Regions from separate parts of the Comamonas sp. E6 genome, predicted to be linked through region 2. Evidence: predicted binding sites of a transcription regulator. Region 2 holds the regulator's gene; the other holds the start of a gene.

Region 1 (7,209 bases), on a different contig from region 2:
CGCGCACTGATGAGCAAGCCGCGCCTGCTGTTGCTGGACGAACCCACACTGGGCCTGGCGCCGCTCATCATTGCGCAGATCTTCGAGATCATTCAGACCATCCGCGCAGCGGGTGTGACGGTGTTCCTGGTCGAGCAGAATGCCAACCGCGCCCTGCAGATTGCCGACCGAGGCTATGTGCTGGAAACCGGCAAGGTGGTGCTGGAGGACAGCGGTGTCAACCTGCTGAGCAATGACGAGGTGCGCAAGGCCTATCTGGGTCATTGACAGCTCACTGACCTCATCTGAGGTCATTGCCAGGCCCCGCCGGACGCAAGTCTTGCGGGGCTTGCTCTTTTCAGTCTTCAATCAACCGTAAGATGCTTCGCATGACAAAGCACTTAACGATTCTGACCGGTGGCTCTCGCGGCATGGGCCTGTCCATGGGACAGCAACTGCTGCAGCAAGGCCATCAGTTGCTGAGCATTGCCCGCAAGACCAGCGCCGCCCTAGCCTCCAGCGCCAGCAAGCCTGCACAGCTATTGCAATGGGAGCAAGACCTGGCACAAAGCGCTGCTGCTGCGCAGCGCCTGGCGACCTGGCTAGGCACGATAGATCCGCGTGAATGGGCCAGCATCACCCTGATCAACAATGCGGGCGTCATCCCGCAGATTGCGCCACTGTCCCAGGTGCCTTCAGCCGACATGATCAATGCCCTGCGCGTGGGTCTTGAGGCTCCCATGGCCCTGACCGGAGCCTTTCTCGGAGCAACCGAAAGCTGGCGGATTCCCCGCAAGGTGCTCAATATCTCCTCGGGCCTGGGCCGCCGCGCCATGGCCTCGCAAGCCAGCTATTGCACGGCCAAGGCCGGCATGGACCAGTTCAGCAGCTGCGTGGCGCTGGAAGAGGCGGCCAAGCCCAACGGCGCACGCATTGTGTCTCTGGCGCCAGGCGTCATCGACACCGATATGCAGGTACAACTGCGCAGCGCAGCTTCAACCGACTTCCCTGACGTGGGGCGTTTTGCTGGTCTGCACAGCAACGGGCAGCTGACCTCGGCCGATGACGCCGCAGCCCGCGTGCTGGCCTGGCTGGCACGACCGGACTTCGGCGACCAGGTGGTTGCCGACGTACGCCAGGCTTGAGATAGCACTCAGAACAGCTGGACTCCAAAACATGGCTGCAGCCGCCTTATCCAAACCAATGACCAAAGGCACCTGCAGCTCTTGTTGCCATGAACTGCCGGACCAAGCAAAAAATCTGGAAACAGGCGCAGCCTATTCTCGAACCAAGCCCTGGCAAGTCTTTCATGCGTGGCAGAATGTTTCCACTGGTCTGCAGCAGCCTCCGTGGCTGTGCGCAGAACCACAATCCGCACCCGTGGGCCACAAAGACAGCGACACCCGATCGGTACGCTGCCTCCGTGCTAGCAACGGCAGCAACCCTGTCGTGCAGCGCGTGCGGATGGCGATCATGTCCGTACGGCATGGCTCGCGCTCCCCGGTAAAGACAAATACCCATTGATGGCGGAACCACCGTCCCCGATCATCGAAAAGCCCACCTTCCGTGACTCTGGCTGCCGAGCTCAAGGCTCAGGCACCAGCCGCGACTGCGCCGCCCTTGTTTGCGGGCCAGCGCTCCCCCGTTCGTCTCTGGAGCTTCTTTTTCATGATTCGCCAAATTCTCATCAGCACAGCCGTGATCGCAAGCGCGGGCCTGAGCTTTTCAGCCGCTGCACAAGACCCCGCAGCCGACTACCCCAACAAGCCCGTGCGCATGATCGTGCCGTTCCCACCTGGCGGCGGCACCGACATCCTCTCGCGCGTGATTGCCAGCAAGCTCACCGAAGTCAGCAAATGGACCGTGGTGCCCGACAACCGTGCGGGTGCAGGCGGCACCATCGGTATCACCGAAGCGGTCAAGGCGGCGCCCACGGGCTATGACATGGTGATGGGCCAGAAGGACAATGTGGTCCTTGGCCCCTACCTCTACAAGAACCTGCCCTGGAACCCCAGCAAGGATCTGACCCCCGTGGCTCATGTGGCCTACACCCCCATCGTGATCGCCACGGCCGCCAACTCGCCGTACAAGACGCTGGCCGACGTGGTGGCTGCAGCCAAGAAGAACCCGTCCAAGATCACCTACGGCTCGCCCGGCAACGGCACCAGCATCCACCTGGCCGGCGTGATGCTGGAAAAGGCCTCGGACATTCATCTGACTCACGTGCCCTATAAAGGCTCCAACCCCGCGATGATGGATGCACTGGCCGGCAATGTGGATCTGCTGGTGTCCTCCGTCCCCTCGGCCATAGCCCAGATCAAGGCCGGCAAGCTGCGCGCCATCGCCGTGACCTCGGCAAAGCGCTCGTCCTCGCTGCCAGACACCCCAACACTGGCCGAGTCCGGTCTCAAGGGCTTTGATGTGAGTACCTGGTACGGCCTGTTCATGCCCAAGGGCACACCCGCAGCCATCGTGACCAAGGTCAATGTCGAAGTGAACAAGCTGCTGGCCATGCCCGAGATGCGCGAGGCCATTCTGACCCAGGGTGCCGAGCCCCAGTCCATGAGCGCAGCCAGCTTCGACAAGATGTTCCAGGCCGACTTCAAGCAGTCCAAACAGGTCGTCGAATCCTCGGGCGCCAAGATCGAGTGACATCCCGACGCGGCGCTCAGGATTCGCGCCGCCCTGCCTGGCGCGGATAGACCTGATCTGAATCAATGCGGCATATGACAGGCTCGTGAATACTTCTCCGGAAACCCTTGAATTTCTGGAGAACATCATGGCATTGCTGGTCTGGGTCCCCGAACTGGACACCGGGATTGCGGAGATCGACCGGCAGCACCGCCGCATCGTCGATTACATCAACCGGCTTTACGAGTTGCGCAGCTCGCCAGATCGCGAAGGGCTGGGCGATGTCATCGGCGAGATGATCGACTACACCGTCTCGCACTTCGTCTTCGAGGAAAGCCTGATCGAGAGCGCCGGCTATATGTTCGCAGGGCCGCACAAAAAAGTGCACGAGCTGTTCACGCGCCGCGTGATCGAGATGCAGACCCGCTTCGATGCGGGTGAGGATGTGGCCGCCGAACTGCATGGCATGCTCTCGCGCTGGCTGTTCAACCACATCCGCAACGAAGACCATGGCTATGTGGACTCGGCCAAGGTCTATCTGCGCATGATGTCCAAAGAGAGCGGACACACGGCAGAAAAAGAACGACTCAAGGCGGAAGTGCTACAGGAGCTGGAATTGCAGCGCAAGAAAAAAGGCTGGCTGGCCCGGCTGCTCAGTCGCTGAGCACCCTTGCTCACAAGAAAAACGGCTCCCTGAGGAGCCGTTGCTTCGTGGGCAGCCGCCTCGCGCTCACTCGCGCACGACCAGCACCGGCACACGCACGGCGCCAAGCACGCGCTGCGTGACGCTGCCCAGCATCAGCTTCTCAAGGCCGCGTCGCCCCTGCGAGCCCATGACGACGAGATCGGCACCCACGCTTTCCATGGTGCGCACAATGCCTTCATGCACCGCATGGCCCTCGCCCACCAGCGTCTTCACGGGCACGCCTGCCTCATCCATGATGGCCTTGACCGCATCCAGGGCGGTGTTGGCTTCGGCGGTGGCCGCGCTCAGATACTGTGACTGGCCGTAGGCAAAGTCGGCGCCCACGCCGGTGAAAGGATAGGGATCGACCACATACACCGCCGTCACGGCGCTGCCGAAGACCTTGGAAAGCTCTGCGGCCTTGTGTGCCGCCAGCATGGAGGGCTTGGAGCCGTCGACCGGAACCAGAATGTGATTGAACATGGACATATGTTTCTCCTTTCAGGTTGCAGGCGACAAGGACGTCAAGCCAGAGGCCCGGGGCAGATGCCGCTCTTGAAATAGCGTTGAGTCTGCCTTCATCATGCCTCAGCGTGTTGACATGAATCAACCCTGAAGTTCACGCTGACTGAGGTCTGATTCAGATACAGACATGGGCCGTCTGGTATTCGTAGCATTTGTCCAAAAGAGTGTCGGACTTGTCGGTGATCGTGATGCGAGTGCCGTCTGGGCGCAGCAGGGATACATTCTTGAAGGCTGGCTCATGGGGCTTGCTGGGCGCATCGCGGCGCACGGTCCATTCCTCCCGGACGATGCCGCCCGGCATGTCCAGCATCACGACGATCTGCTTGGTATCGTCCGAGAGTCGAATGCACTTGGCATCATTGAGCTCGACCACGGCCCCGGCCGGCGCGGCCAGACCATAAGGGCACTCCTCCACGCCGTGAATCGGTACCGAGGCATCGCCGAGGGTAATCTCAAGGCCATTGCGAAAGTAGATCGTGGGCTCCTTGGTGTAGGCCGCCTGCGCCGGACGATCTTGCGAAGGCTTGCAGGCCGCTACTGTGACAAGAGCGGTCAGCACTGAAATACTAAGGGCGTAAAAACGATTCATATAAAAAACCACGCTCTGCAAGGCGTGGTGTTGGCCAGCTGATCTGGCTTGTTGGATGCAGGGAAGACTCGAAGAGGCGAAAGCTTCGCCGCGACAAGCCTGCATCATGCAGTGTTGATGACGTCACTTTGACGTATTGAGCACGTTACAGTTTTGCTCAAATTTTCCGAACAAAGGCGTCCGGATCAATCAAGCAGCCTGACCCTGCTGCTCCTGGAGCTCGGCACCCTGGAAGTTGCCGCGGCGATAGGTCAGCACCAGGGTGTCGCGCACGCCGCCGTGCTCGACGGGTTGAATCGGCGTGGTCTCATGAATCATGCGCGCATCGTCGAGCAACATCACCGACCAGGGCTCGGTCAGCGTGAAGCGCTGGCCGTTGGGACCGCTCGCCTCGAAGACGCGGGTCTCGCCCCCTTTGACGCCCTTGCGCCCCACCAGCAGTACGGCAACCAGGTCGACGCCGTCGCGGTGCGCGCCTTCGGGCGTGGGCCGGCCGATGCCGTCCGTGGTGTCGATGCGGAACTGGTGCGCCTCGACAAACCAGCGCTCATGCAGCTCGTCGGTGCAGAACACCTGATCGGCCAGTTGGCCCAGGGCATTGATCATCGCCAGCCAGGCCGCGCTGGAGGTGGTGCTGTCCTGCATGGGCTCGAACATGCGCTGCATGCCGCCATGCAGAGCGTTGTATTCCACGGGCTGCCAGTGGGCGCGATGAGGCACCTGCTGCACCTGATCGCCTTCGCTGACAAAGCAGGAATGGCGGCGGCGGCGATAGCGGCCTCCATCCTTGAGGAAGGCATCGGGCGGCAGCCCCTGCCAGTCCGCATCCATGGCGTGCAGATCGCCCACACTCAGGCCCATCCACTGGGCGAAGTCCTCGGGCTGCAGCACGGCATAGCCGCGCGTGCGCAAGGACTGGGCTGCCTCGGCAGCGGCAATATAGGGAGGGGAAAACATGATGTGCGCCATAAGGTCGGCAAGCTTACTCCTCGCAAGCCCCGCTGGCTTGTGCCTTGGCATCAAAATTTACGCAAGGCAGCATCAACCAAATTGCATGGATGAAAAAATGCCTGCATCGCACACAGCAATGCAGGCAGAACGCAAGGCGCCGGAATCGGGCACCGGGCCTTCATCACCACGGTGACGAAGGCCAGGCGGTCTCGGGCTTAAACCAGAGGCAGACCCACATAGTTCTCGGCCAGCGAGGTCGAGCCGGCTTCGGAGTGGACGATGTAGTCCAGCTCGGCTTCCTGCATCTTCGTGTTGAACTCGCCCTCGCCGGGGAAGTTGTGCAGCATGGAAGTCATCCACCAGGAGAAGCGCTCGGCCTTCCAGACACGGCGCAGGCACTGCTCGGAGTAACGGTCGATGCCGGCCTCGGACTGCTCCTTGTAGTACTCGACAAAGGCTTGCGACAGATAACCCACGTCGGAAGCTGCCAGGTTCAGACCCTTGGCGCCGGTGGGGGGCACGATGTGCGCGGCATCGCCGGCCAGGAACATGCGGCCGAAGCGCATGGGCTCAGTTACAAAGCTGCGCAGCGGCGCAATGCTTTTTTCCAGCGATGGGCCGGTCACCAGATTGGCGCGGGCTTCGGGGTCCAGGCGCTTCTTGAGCTCCTCCCAGAACGCTTCGTCGCTCCAGTCCTCGACCTTGTCGGTCAGCGGCACCTGCAGATAGTAGCGGCTGCGCGTGGCGCTGCGCTGGCTGCACAGGGCAAAGCCGCGCTCGGTGTTGGCATAGATCAGCTCGTGCGACACGGGCGGCGTATCCGAAAGCAGGCCCAGCCAGCCGAAGGGATAGACCTTCTCGAAGGTCTTGATCTTGTCCTGAGGAGCGCTGGCGCGGCAGATGCCGTGAAAGCCGTCGCAGCCGGCGATGAAGTCGCACTCGATCTCGTGCACCTGGCCGTCTTTTTCGTAACGCACCTTGGGCTTGTCGCTCTCGAAGTCCACGGGCTGCACATGGCTGGCCTCGTAGACCGTGGTCAGGCCCTCCTGGGCGCGCACTTCCATCAGATCGCGGGTCACCTCGGTCTGACCATAGACCATCACGCGCTTGCCGCCGGTCAGGTCATGCAGATTGATGCGGTGGCGCTTGCCCTTGAACAGCAGCTCGATGCCGTCATGAGGCAGACCTTCCTCATTCATGCGCTTGTCGGCACCCGCCTGCTTGAGCAGATCCACCGTCACCTGCTCCAGCACGCCGGCGCGGATGCGGCCCAGCACATAGTCGGCGCTGCGCTGCTCGATGATGATGTTGTCGATGCCCGCCTTGTAGAGCAGCTGCCCCAGCAGCAACCCCGAGGGACCGGCACCGATGATGGCGACTTGTGTACGCATGATTGTGACTCCTTGTTATGGCTCAAAAACCTGTCAACCGGCGAGCGTGACGACGCCGGTTGCGCTGTGCAGCAAGACTAAGTTTTGTGCTGCATCAAGACAAAGGAGAGAATCGATGTTTGCGCGATAATCGCACAATGAGAACGATGATCGCGCAAAACAAGAACCGCGGAACCCTCCATGAATGACCATGGCTCACCCTCCATCGCCCCGGCAGACTTCATTGCCGGCCTGGCCAAGGGCCTGGCCGTACTGGAAAGCTTCGACACCGAGCGCCAGCGCCTGAACGCCACCATGGCCGCCGAGCGCGCCGGCATCACGCGCGCCGCCGCCAGGCGCCATCTGCTCACGCTGGCCTATCTCGGCTACCTGGAGTCCGATGGCAGCTATTTCTGGCTGGCTCCCAAGGTGCTGCGCCTGTCGGGCAGCTATCTGGCCTCGGCCCGGCTGCCGCGCAT
Region 2 (7,209 bases):
CAAGCGTCGCCCGCAACTCTGCAAGCAGCATGTCCAGTTCGCTCTCGTGCCGCAACTGCTCGCTGCGGTCGAGCATGGTGAGCATCAACCAGCGCGGATTCAGGGCGATGGAGCCCACCCCCATCTCCACAGCTGTCAATGAACCATTGGCTGTACAGATTTCTGTGAGAAATTTCGCCCCACCCACCCAGTTTGAGGCATCCTGCCAGAACGCCTTTTGCACCAGGGAGGCGCACAGCACATCGACATACTGCTCCTGCGCCTGCTCGGGCGTGTAGCCCGTGAGCTGCATACTGGCTGCATTGGCATGCACGACACGCAATGTCTGCGCATCCAGCAGCCAGACCGCCTCCTGCAAACCATCGAGCATGGAGGCAAGCAGAGGGTCAATCAGAAAACTCTGCTGCAAAGTCACGCGAGGTCTTTCTCGGCAGCAGGTGCTGCAGAACTGTCAAAAAAGTAGCAAAGACGCCTTTGCGGCTGTAAAGCTTCTAACGCATTTCGAGAAAGCTGATTTCGCGTCAAGCCCCGGCGAATACCCAAACCCACATATTCAAGCAAATCTACGAACCGCAGCTTCTGCGGCGCCTGCATGTCATAGGTCAGCACCTTCGGCTTGAGCGACTGGCTGGTGTTGACAGACACCACCACGCCCATCCGCCCATCGCTTAGTTCCACCAAAGAGCCCGGTGGATAGACCCCCAAGGTCTGCACGAATGCCTTGAGCACATCGGGCGCATATCGCTGGCGATACTGTCCGTACAGTGCAGCCATGGCTTCATGAGGCGTCATTTCGTTGCCTTGCAGTGGCAGATTGCACAAGCGCTCAAAATTATTGACCAGTGCCAGGATCTGTCCGGCAATGTCCATATCTTCGGCCAGCAAGCCAAGTGGAAAGCCTGAACCATCGGCCCATTCATGATGCTGGGCGATGGCCGTCGTGACGGAAGGAGGATAGCCCATGGATAGAGCCAATGCCACCGACTCTCCGACATGACGCGCATACACGGTCTCTCGCAGAGGCGTGCGGCCCGTGCCCTGATTCAGTGCATTGGCCGATGCAGAAATCTCAAGCCCCGGCTTGCCGATGTCATGCAACAGGGCCGCCGTGCCCAGATCCTTCAATACGTCATCGCACAGGCCCAGCGTCTTACCCAGCAACAGGCTCAGCACGGAGACATTGACACCATGTACGCCAAAGGTGGCGCCCCCCGTATCCGCGAGCAGATGCAAACTCAGATCACGAGCCTGCGCCAGTTTGACGACTTGCTGTGCAACCAGCATATCCGTCGTTGTCCGCGCCTTCTCGGGGTTGACAGGCAACAAGGCCTGCACGTCATCAAATACGGAAACCGCGCCCAGAAACCTGGACTGCACGCCCAAAATACTGTTGCGCCAGGCATGCGCATCGTTCTCGGGGGGGGCAGGAGCGGGTTGAGGGTCTTCGGCCGGAGGCGCTGCCGCAGCTTCCAGATCGCTTCTCGATAGATCGACCTGAACTGCCTTGAGCTTCAGGGTCCTGAGTGTCTGCAACTGCTCGTCATTGACAATCTTGAAGCTGCTGACGGGAAACGGATGGCGCAACCAGCCAGTCTCCAGATGGACATACATGCCGATACGCAGTTGTCCGATATCAATAGCAACGAAACGATTCACTTTGGGCGCTACACACAAGATGAGACATTATTCCGCAGTTCCATGACTGCTCAAGCATGACTAGGGTCTGTTGGGATGCAAACAGCGTCAACAACCCCCTCTTGTGTGACTTATCGGCACCAAAGACTGGGTTTGTAGACCAGGTCCATCCACAAAGCCCAACTCGCAACGCCAATCAGCATCAGACCTGCAACTCTGGTGCCCCACCTGGCCCGCAATGCATTGACATGCGACTGCCCCAGTTGCCACAGCCAGGGCCCCGCCAGCAACCACAGTGCACCACCAACGGCAAAGGCTGCCATGGACAAAGCACCTTGCCAGGCGCCGCCACTCAAGGCCGCCACCAACACCGCCGAATACAGCAAACCACAAGGCATCAGTGCCCAGGCAAAGCCCGCTGCCAGACTGCCGCCCGGCGCGGTGACCCAGGGCTGAACCCTGGCCCAGACGGAACGCCCCGCCCGCTCCAGCCAGGCTGGCTGCCTCGCCTGCACCACCATGGCCAGCCCCCAGGCCATGACCGCCACATGCATCAGCGTCCAAAGTCTCTGCAATGCCGTTGTCTGACTGGTCAGCCAGGCCAGACTTTCCATGGCCACGGCCGCGATCCCGCCCAGCAGGGCATAGGCAGCGATGCGCCCCAGATGAAACAGGCTGGTACGCAGCCATTGGCGTTTTTGCAGGCCGAGCACGACAACTGGCTGCCCGCCGCCGACAGGCTTCGCTGCTGTGACCACACTGCAGGGGGCAGCGCACATCACAAGACAATGGGGCCCACCCACGAGCCCCATGATCAAAGCAGTCCAGACCAGCGAAAACAACATGCGCTAGATGATGCGCGAAAAGCGGGCGCGGTTCCGGTCGGCCTGCAAATATCGGTCAAACAACATGGCTACTCCGCGCACAAAAAACCAGCCCAGACCAGTGACCTTGAAGCCCTCGACGGACAGCTCGACCAAGCCGTTGCGCTGCATCTCTGCCAGCGCATCCAGCTCCGCAGCGAAGTACTCGCGGAAATTGATAAGCCAGGCCTGCTCCATGGGCTCATACAGGACGGAACCCTGGCACATGATGGACATGATGACGGCTCTGCGCACCAGATCGTCACGCGAAAGCGCCAGTCCGCGCTGCACGGGCAACATGCCTCCATCGACGGCATCGTAATACTCTTCAAGAGTCTTGACGTTCTGGCTGTAGGTCGCACCCACCTTACCGATAGCCGATACGCCCAGTGCAATCAGGTCGCAATCAGGCTGGGTGCTGTAGCCCTGAAAATTGCGATGCAGGCGCCCCTGGCGCTTGGCAATGGCCAGAGAGTCGTCAGGCAGCGCAAAGTGGTCCATGCCTACATAGACATAGCCGCCATCCATGAATGCATCAATTGCGCCGGAGAGCATGTTCAGCTTGTCCTGTCCCATAGGCAGGTCTGCCGATTCGATACGCCTTTGCGGCTTGAAACGCTCGGGCAGATGCGCATAGGCATACAGTGCAATGCGATCGGGGCGCAGCTCATTGACCTGTGCCAGCGTGCGCGCAAAAGACTCGGGCGTCTGCCTGGGCAGCCCGTAGATCAGGTCCACATTGATGGAGACAAAGCCCAGGCGGCGCGCCTCGGCCACCAACGAAAAGACTTGCTCGGCGGGCTGCTCGCGGTGCACCGCTTTCTGCACCGCGGGATCAAAGTCCTGCACGCCAAAGCTCAGGCGATTGAACCCCATGTCCCTGAGAGCTCTCAGCCGCTCGTTGCTGACGGTGCGCGGATCGACCTCGATGGAGTACTCGCCCGCGGGATCCAGCTTGAAATGTTCACGCATCAAAACCATCAGCTGCTGCAACTCGGCATCGCTGAAGAAGGTCGGTGTGCCTCCGCCCAGATGCAGCTGGCTTACGAGCTGACCTTTGCCGCAATGCTCGGTATGCATGGCCAGCTCGCGGCTCAGGTAGTCCAGATACTCGGCAGCCTTCTCGTGATGCTTGGTCACGATCTTGTTGCAGGCGCAGTAATAGCAAAGCGACTCACAGAACGGCACATGCACATAAACGGACAGGGGCAAAGCGCGCGAGCCAGAATGCGTCTTGCGCTGCTTGAGTGCCAGTATGTAGTCGTCTGCACCAAAAGCCTCAACAAAACGGTCGGCTGTTGGGAACGATGTGTAGCGTGGGCCGGGGATATCAAAGCGGCTCAGCAACTCAGGCGTGACTGCGGTCATAACTGGGAGTTAGGGTGCGCCCACACTCTGTATAGAGCAGATTTCAATGGAAATCAGATCCTGAAAATCATGCCCAAAATAGGCAAAAGCGCATGTTTTTGAACGAATACAGGCAATGTGCCCCAAGGCAATCACCCTGTCCTTGATGAAAATCAAGAGACCTCAAGGCAAGTGCTGCGACAATTTGATCCATCTCATCTTCAACCACGAGGTCAATGACCAGCGCGACTCTCCACTCTGTGTCTGTCTGCGCCGTTGCAAAAAGCCCATGAATCTTCAGACCATCAAAGCATCCTGCTCCAACTGCAATCTGCGTGAACTGTGCATGCCCATGGGCCTGGACGATGAACAAATGGAGCGCATTGACGAGATTGTGGCCACGCGCCGCAAGGTCAAGCGCGGCGGGCTGCTGTTTCGCAATGGCGAAGAGTTCACCTCTCTGTATGCCATTCGAACCGGCTTCTTCAAGACCAGCGTGGCCACCGAAGACGGACGTGATCAGGTCACAGGCTTTCAGATGGCTGGCGAAATCATTGGTCTGGACGGCATCGTCAACGACCACCACACTTGTGATGCCGTGGCCCTGGAAGACGCCGAGGTCTGCGTCATGCCGTTTGACAAACTGGAGCAGCTCTCGCGCGAGGTCACTGCCCTGCAGAACCATGTGCACAAGGTCATGAGCCGCGAAATCGTGCGCGAGCATGGCGTGATGCTGCTGCTGGGCAGCATGCGTGCCGAAGAGCGCCTGGCGGCCTTTGTGTTGAACCTGGTCCAGCGCCTGTCGGCACGCGGCTTTTCCAAGTCGGAGCTGGTGCTGCGCATGACGCGCGAAGAAATCGGCAGTTACCTGGGCCTCAAGCTCGAGACCGTGAGCCGCACTTTCTCCAAATTTGCAGAGGAAGGTATTGTGGAAGTCAAGCAGCGCCACCTGCGCATCCTGGATACCGAGGCGCTCAAACGCATCGTCAACAGCCAGCAATGCCAGAACTGAACCGAGTCGACAGACACTCTCAAGACAAAGCCCGCGGACAGCGGGCTTTTTTGTCTGTGCGAATTAATCGGGCAGAGGCTCGGAAACGATGCCGCCATTGAGATCGCTGACGGAGCGACCCAGCATCACCGTCATCGCACCTCCGATCAGGGTCACGACCCAGAAGGCAAAAAAAGCGACCGTATAGATGGCTTGGCGCGACCAGTCCAGGGGGGAGCCCAGCCAGTGCACATCCAGCGGGTCCACAAAGGCGAAAACCACCATCTCCATGATTGCCGCCGCCAGAAAGGCCGGCCAGACAATCCACATCCAGCGTCGAGCATCCATCCTGATTCTCCTTGGGCTGTGGGCTTGGTCATATTTTGCACAACAGTGGTGACCGTTCATGCAGGACTGCGGGCATGCACCGTGGCGGGAAACCCTGAATTACTCTCTTTTCAGTAGCGCCTTGCGCAATCCGAATATCAAAAAACCATTTACTTCTACATTAACGTTAGACGGTGCATGCGCAACACGCTCTGATTTTGATATCGGCAACAAAAAAGGCCGCAAAAGCGACCTTGGCGGAGCAAGCGCCGGAGCGCTCAGCGATCCAGCGGATGATCCTTGGCTGGCGTGGCCGCATGATTGCGGCCGGTGACTGCTGGGGCCAGGCTTTTTTCACTTTCGCTCAGGCGCTGGTTGATTTCCATGCCATGGCGGTAGTAGTCAGGGTCAATCACGGGATCGGGCCTGCTCAGTGCGATGTATGCGGTGACAAAGCCGGCAATCACCACGATCACCGGGCCGGCGATGATGAGCCAGACATGGGCAAACTTCCACCAGGGCTTGCCGTCCTCGGGGTGGATGATCTTGGCCGTTTGCGAGACCTTGGCTTGTGCTGCCGACATGATGAAACCTCTTTCCAAAATTCTGACCACCCGAGCACACATGGCAGGGTGGCATAAATTGTTGCCGATTGGCGGTGCCCTTATCCGGCCTCCGTGATGGCTCACGAAGACCGGCAAGACCTGGCATTAACGCGGCACCAGGAACACCGTCTTCTCGGAAATACGCCCTGCTCCGGCAGTCACTGCATCCACATTGAAGTGTACGGGGTGCGAGCCGGGAGTTGCCGAGCCATACGGAATCTGCAGCCGCACCGCAATGCCGCGTGTCTCTGCCGGGCCAACGCTCACTTCCTGCTCGGATGCGACTTCCAGATTCTCCAGGCCCACGGCGCTGATACGGTAGCGCTGCTCGGACTCGGTGGCGTTCATGATCTGCAGACGGTAGACGTTCTCCAGCTTGCCGCCCGCCACGATGCGCGAAAGCGCAGCACGGTCGCGAATCACGTCGACCTTGAGCGGCTCGCGCAGCACCAGACTGGCGATCATGGCGGCGCTGAGGGCCACCAGCACGGCCGAGTAGATCAGCACACGCGGGCGGAAAATGCGGCGAATCACCTGCACCTGCTTCCAGGCCTTGGCTACGGCATTCTGAGTGGTCAATCGGATCAGGCCACGCGGATACTCCATCTTGTCCATCACGGAGTTGCAGGCATCGATGCACAGACCGCAGCCAATGCACTCGTACTGCAGTCCTTTGCGGATATCGATACCCACGGGGCAGACCTGAACGCAAAGCTTGCAATCTATGCAGTCCCCCAGGCCCTGTGCCTTGTAGTCAACGTCTTTCTTGCGCGGGCCGCGAGCTTCACCACGTTCGGCGTCATAACTGACGATCATGGTGTCCTTGTCGAACATGGCACTCTGAAAGCGTGCATAGGGACACATGTACTTGCAGACCTGCTCGCGCATATAGCCGGCGTTGCCGTAGGTGGCGAAGCCGTAGAACGCCACCCAGAAGATCTGCCAGCTGCCCTGGAAGGCCATCAACTCCACACCCAACTCACGGATGGGCACGAAGTAGCCGACAAAGGTGAAACCTGTCCAAAGAGACAGAGCGATCCAGAGAAACTGCTTGAGCGACTTTTTCCAGATCTTCTCCAAAGTCCAGCCGCTCTTGTCGATACGCATGCGGGCACTGCGATCGCCTTCGACCTTGCTTTCGATCCACATGAAGATCTCGGTGTAGACCGTCTGCGGACAGGAGAAGCCACACCACAGGCGCCCGGCCACGGCGGTAAACAGGAACAGCCCCAGCGCGCTGATGATCAGCAGCCCCGTCAGATAGATGAAGTCCTGCGGGTACAGCACCAGTCCGAACAGATAGAAGCGCCGGGCCCCCAGATCGAACAGCACCATCTGGCGCTCGCCCCACTGCAGCCAGGGCAGGCCGTAGAAGACGATCTGGGTCAGAAACACCATGGCCCAGCGCCACCGTGAGAACACGCCACTGATTGAGCGTGAG

Evidence for each region. The regulator FNR, encoded in region 2, switches genes on or off when oxygen is low (the NO sensors DNR and NnrR bind a similar motif). The targets are predictions, from matches to a motif close to TTGATNNNNATCAA.
Region 1: the regulator FNR is predicted to act here: its motif matches at 3,892-3,905, upstream of CSE6_RS07365 (universal stress protein).

Annotation. Positions count from the first base shown of each region.
Region 1 is NZ_BBXH01000008.1:145,135-152,343, reverse strand. Features, by position in the region: gene CSE6_RS07385 (ABC transporter ATP-binding protein) at 1-267, shown strand, start outside; gene CSE6_RS07380 (SDR family NAD(P)-dependent oxidoreductase) at 360-1,124, shown strand; gene CSE6_RS07375 (tripartite tricarboxylate transporter substrate binding protein) at 1,648-2,631, shown strand; gene CSE6_RS07370 (bacteriohemerythrin) at 2,717-3,274, shown strand; gene CSE6_RS07365 (universal stress protein) at 3,341-3,778, opposite strand; gene CSE6_RS07360 (hypothetical protein) at 3,936-4,409, opposite strand; gene CSE6_RS07355 (2OG-Fe dioxygenase family protein) at 4,599-5,378, opposite strand; gene pobA (4-hydroxybenzoate 3-monooxygenase) at 5,576-6,751, opposite strand; gene CSE6_RS07345 (IclR family transcriptional regulator C-terminal domain-containing protein) at 6,932-7,209, shown strand, end outside.
Region 2 is NZ_BBXH01000015.1:131,554-138,762, forward strand. Features, by position in the region: gene CSE6_RS14445 (bifunctional diguanylate cyclase/phosphodiesterase) at 1-415, opposite strand, end outside; gene CSE6_RS14450 (HD-GYP domain-containing protein) at 412-1,656, opposite strand; gene CSE6_RS14455 (sulfite exporter TauE/SafE family protein) at 1,767-2,480, opposite strand; gene hemN (oxygen-independent coproporphyrinogen III oxidase) at 2,484-3,866, opposite strand; gene fnr (fumarate/nitrate reduction transcriptional regulator Fnr) at 4,135-4,857, shown strand; gene CSE6_RS14470 (hypothetical protein) at 4,921-5,184, opposite strand; gene CSE6_RS14475 (FixH family protein) at 5,442-5,747, opposite strand; gene ccoG (cytochrome c oxidase accessory protein CcoG) at 5,874-7,209, opposite strand, start outside.